DNA from 2 places in the Microbacterium sp. CFBP9034 genome. Region 1 is predicted to be linked to the other one. Evidence: predicted binding sites of a transcription regulator. Region 1 holds the regulator's gene; the other holds the start of a gene.

Evidence for each region. Region 1 encodes LexA, which represses DNA repair genes until DNA is damaged. Its sites were predicted from a motif close to TCGAACANNTGTTCGA; they were not measured.
Region 2: the regulator LexA is predicted to act here: its motif matches at 1,205-1,220, upstream of SOM19_RS15705 (HNH endonuclease signature motif containing protein).

The regions. Positions count from the first base shown of each region.
Region 1 is NZ_JAXCWC010000001.1:1,583,121-1,585,321, forward strand. Features, by position in the region: gene SOM19_RS07115 (hypothetical protein) at 1-995, opposite strand, end outside; gene lexA (transcriptional repressor LexA) at 1,054-1,734, opposite strand; gene SOM19_RS07125 (LysM peptidoglycan-binding domain-containing protein) at 2,004-2,201, shown strand, end outside.
Region 2 is NZ_JAXCWC010000002.1:943,058-945,258, reverse strand. Features, by position in the region: gene SOM19_RS15705 (HNH endonuclease signature motif containing protein) at 1-1,194, opposite strand, end outside; gene SOM19_RS15700 (glycosyl hydrolase family 28-related protein) at 1,651-2,201, opposite strand, start outside.

The DNA of each region.
Region 1 (2,201 bases):
AGGACCACGGCGGTCTGGGTCATCGCGCCGACGAGCTGGCCGTAGATGACATCGAGGGCCGACGGCGAGAGGCCCAGCTCACCTGCGGCGATCTGCACGGCCGTGTTCCCGATCGAGAGGGTGGCGGCGAGGGCGCCGGCCCCGATCGCCAGGCCGAGCCCGGTGCCGAGCACCGCGGTGCTGCGCCGGCGCGCGATGGCGATGCCGAGCCCGAAGAGCGCGAGGGTGATGACGGGCAGCCACCAGCCGAGCGTCGTCGCGAGGGCGTAGCCGGTGCGGATCATCGCGAGGTTGTCGCCCTTTCCGATGATCACGACACGATCCACGGCAGGGATGAGCTGCGCCGCGTTCACGCCGTTGTCGGTCAGGCGCTGCTTCACCGTCTCGACGATGGCTCCCAGCTGGATGCCGACGCCGTCGTCGGTGCGGACGACGAGTCCGCCGCCGTCGGAGGTGGCCGCCGTGGTGAGAGCGCGGTGCGCGGCGCGGGTGGCGGTCGCCCAGACGTCGGAGAAGGCGTCCGAGACGACGACACGCGTGACCGCCTCGTGCACCAGGTTCTCGAGGCCGTCGGCGGCGGGCGCCTGCAGCATCTCGAGCGCCTTCGCCGCACGGGACGGCATGCCGTCGATGTCGGCCAGGCCAGTGAACACGGACTTCGTGAGCTCGTGGAAGTCGACCTGCGCGTTGACCGCGTCCATGGTCTCGTCGACGACGAGCGCCTGCACAGCGGGGTCGTCGACCAGCGGCGCGAGGGTCGCCACGAAGGCGTCCTCCTCAACCAGCTGCACACGCGCCCATGCGCCGACGATCGACACCGGCACGAGGATCGCGGCGATGACGATGCACAGCGCGGAGACCGGCGCCCGCCATCGCCCGCCGCTGGGACGAGACTTCGGGGGCGGCGTCGCTTCCGCCAGTCGCGCGTTCTCGGCCTCGAGTGCGCGGATCCGGTCTTCCAGTGCCAGTGCGCCCGCCGTGTCGATGTCGCTCATGGCGCTCATTCTGGCCGACACCGGCGCCGTTGGGGGAAGGATCACCCGCGACGGGTGATCAGACGGCGCGCAGAACCGCCACGATCTTGCCCAGCACGACCGCTTCGTCGCCCAGGATCGGCTCGAACGCCGAGTTGCGGGGGAGCAGCCAGGTGTGGCCGTCGCGCTGGCGGAACGTCTTGACCGTCGCCTCGCCGTCGAGCATCGCCGCCACGATGTCGCCGTTGTCGGCAGTCGGCTGCGAGCGGACCACGACCCAGTCGCCGTCGCAGATCGCGGCGTCGATCATCGATTCGCCGGAGACCTTGAGCATGAACAGGTCGCCCTTGCCGACGAGCTGCCGGGGGAGCGGGAAGATCTCCTCGACCTGCTGCTCCGCGGTGATCGGCACCCCTGCTGCGATGCGACCGACGAGCGGGACGAGGGCGGCGTCGCCGACGGAGGGGCCGGAGTCGGCGGGGTTCTCGGTCGCCGTGCCCGGCAGGTCGATCAGGACCTCCATCGCGCGGGTCTTGCCGGCGTCGCGCCGGAGGTAGCCGCTCAGCTCGAGCTGATTGAGCTGGTGCGTGACGCTCGAGAGCGACTTGAGCCCGACGGCGTCGCCGATCTCGCGCATGCTCGGCGGATAGCCGTGACGCGCGATCGACCGCTGGATGACCTCGAGGATCGCCAGCTGCTTGTCGCTCAGGCTCTTGCGTCGCCGCGTCTGCGGCCTCTCGCGCCCGGTCGCGTCGCTCATGTCCGGCTCCTGTCTCGCCGCCCTCGTGCGTCGAGGGGTGCAGCGGTCTTCGAATGTCGGAGGCCCGTGGTGGGGTTCTCGTATCGAAACCGTATCCGGATTCGATCCTCGAACGGGGCATCGCGACCGCGTGTCGCGTTCGAGGGATCGGCACCAGACCCGGCCCTTGACATCATAAAGCATCGAAGATAGCTTCGGTACAGAGGTTCGCATCCCCCACTCCCGGCCGAGTGGCGGGTGCGAATCTCTCCCCACAGGAGGAGCAGACCATGACCGCGATCGGCCTCACCACGCCGGCTCTCACGAGCAGCGCCTTCACCCGCCGCGCCCCCTCCACCCGCCTGCGCATGACCGTGCGGGGTCGACGCGTTCTCGCCTCCCTCGCGGCGCTGCCCGCAGTGATCGCCGTCGGCATCGCCGTCATCAGCGGCGGGAGTGCGCTGGCCTCACGCGACGCCGGCGCTCCC
Region 2 (2,201 bases), on a different contig from region 1:
TCCGCTGCCGTCGATCTGCCGGACGGTCCAGCCTCCGTGATGCTTCACGATGTGGTGGCCTTTGCAGATCGGCGCAAGGTTCTCCAGCGAGGTCGTTCCCCCGTGCTCCCACGCGACGGTGTGGTCGATCTCGCATCTCGACGCCGGCGTGCCGCATCCGGGAGCCATGCACCGGTCGGCGCGCCACTTGACGATCTTTCGCAGGCCGGGTGGCGGCCGGTACTGATCCCGGCCGACCGACAGCACGGCGCCGGTCTCAGGATGAGTCAGGATCCGTGTCCACCCATTCGCAGCACCGCACAGCTCGCGAGCACGCGAGAGCGGGATGGGTCCGACGCCCTCCACGGTCGGAGGTTCGCCTGACCCGGCTGAGTCATCGTCCAGCAGCGCCAGCACGGGCACGGTGACCATCACGCTCGCACGGATGCCCCGAGCCTCCGCCGGGTGCACCCCGGCTTCCCCCTCGACGAGCAGGTCGCCCAGCACGTCCGCGCGGACCTGGTCCAGCGTGCGCGTCTCTCCGTCGCCCTCCGCGATCACCTTGGCCATCGCCGTGACGCGCGACTGGATCGCTCTCGCCTCGACCGCCGGTAGCAGCGCCGACAGCCACGCCATGCCGTCGTCGGCCGGTTCGACGATCACTCGACGCTTCTCGAGCGCCTCCTGGTGGCGCTGCTCGAGGGTCTCCGAGCGCACGGTGTCGATCAGCGTCCTCAGGAAGCGCCGGAACGGCCCGACCGACTCCGACTCGGCCAGCTCGACCGCGAGTGGAACGATCCGATCGGCGAACTCGGGCTCGACCCCGGTCATGGCATCGACGAAGATCGCCGCGTGCCGCTCGGTCGTGCGAGCGCCGCCCAAGGACGCCAGCATCTGTGGATACCGGTGCACGAGCGCCTCCGCCCGCGCCAGCAGCTCGCCCGCGGCGTGGTCGGTCACCCGCAGGGCGGTCGCCAACTCGAGTCGGATCCCGCGCTCCACGATCTCGGCCGCGCGCGAGCCTCGAACGACGGCATCGGCGAGGGCTTCACACCGCATCGCATCGATGCGCTCGAGCTGCTGCGCGGCGAAGACGGACATCATCGTCGCGACCTCCACCACGAGGTCGACGGCGTCAGGCAGGTCGGGCAGATCCTCGACGCCCCAACTGACGGCGACGAAGGGCGCGCCCCCTGAGTCGCCGTTGCTTTCCATACCTTGAGATTAGAACATACCTCCGACACTGTGGCGGCGTCGCGGTCGAGTTCGGCCGTTGGTTGAGGGCGGAGGGCGGCGGGCGGCGGGCGGCGGAGTCGGAGAGTTCGGATGCCCCGGGAGAGGCCTGGGTCGTCGAGCGCCAGGGGAAGCCGACGGCACGAAATTCCCGGAACCCGCACCGCTGAACCCGCCTCGCTCGGAATCCCGGGCGGGACCGGAAACCTCACTCCGCCAAGACCCGGACGCCGCAACCCAGGGCCCGTCACCCTCGACGGCGCAACCTGGTCCACTTCCCGGATCCGGACACCCTGGACACCGCACCCGGCAGCAGAAACTCCGGACACCGAACCGAGCCCCGGAACCCGCGGACACCGCGCCTCTCACGAAGGACGCGGCATCCGCTCCCCGATCACCCCACGGCGATCACGGCTGCACCCACGCAGCCGCAGGCCGCTACGGCTGCACCCACGGCGACGGCGCCGGCGGGGCGACCACGGGCGGCCGGTCGTCGCATGTGATGGTGTTCGGCAGCTGCCATGACCCGGCCCAGGGCCCGGTGGTGCCGCCGCCGTCGTTGCCGCCGAGGTCGATGACCGAGAACTCCGAGCCCGTCGGCGGGAAGCCGAAGGAGCCGCAGTTGTTGATCCCCACCGCCCCCACATTGCGGGCGTCGACGTTCTCGAACGACGCGGAGCCCTCGATGCGGGCGCTCAGCACCGACGTCCCCGTGCCGTCCACCCGGACGTCGGCGAACGAGACGTCCGACAGCGAGTACAGGTCCTTCACACCCCACTCCGACACCAGCATGATCGCGTTGTAGGTGCTGTCGAGATAGTGGTCGCCTGTCACACGGACTCCGGAGATCGAGCCCTCGAGGGCATAGATCCACAGCGACCCGAGGCCGATGTTCCAGTTGAGCTCGCGCGTTCCGGCGCGGGCCGTCGTGTTGTCGCGGAACGTCAGGGTGCCGGCGAACGGGTGCGCGCCGAACCTGGATCCGGCGT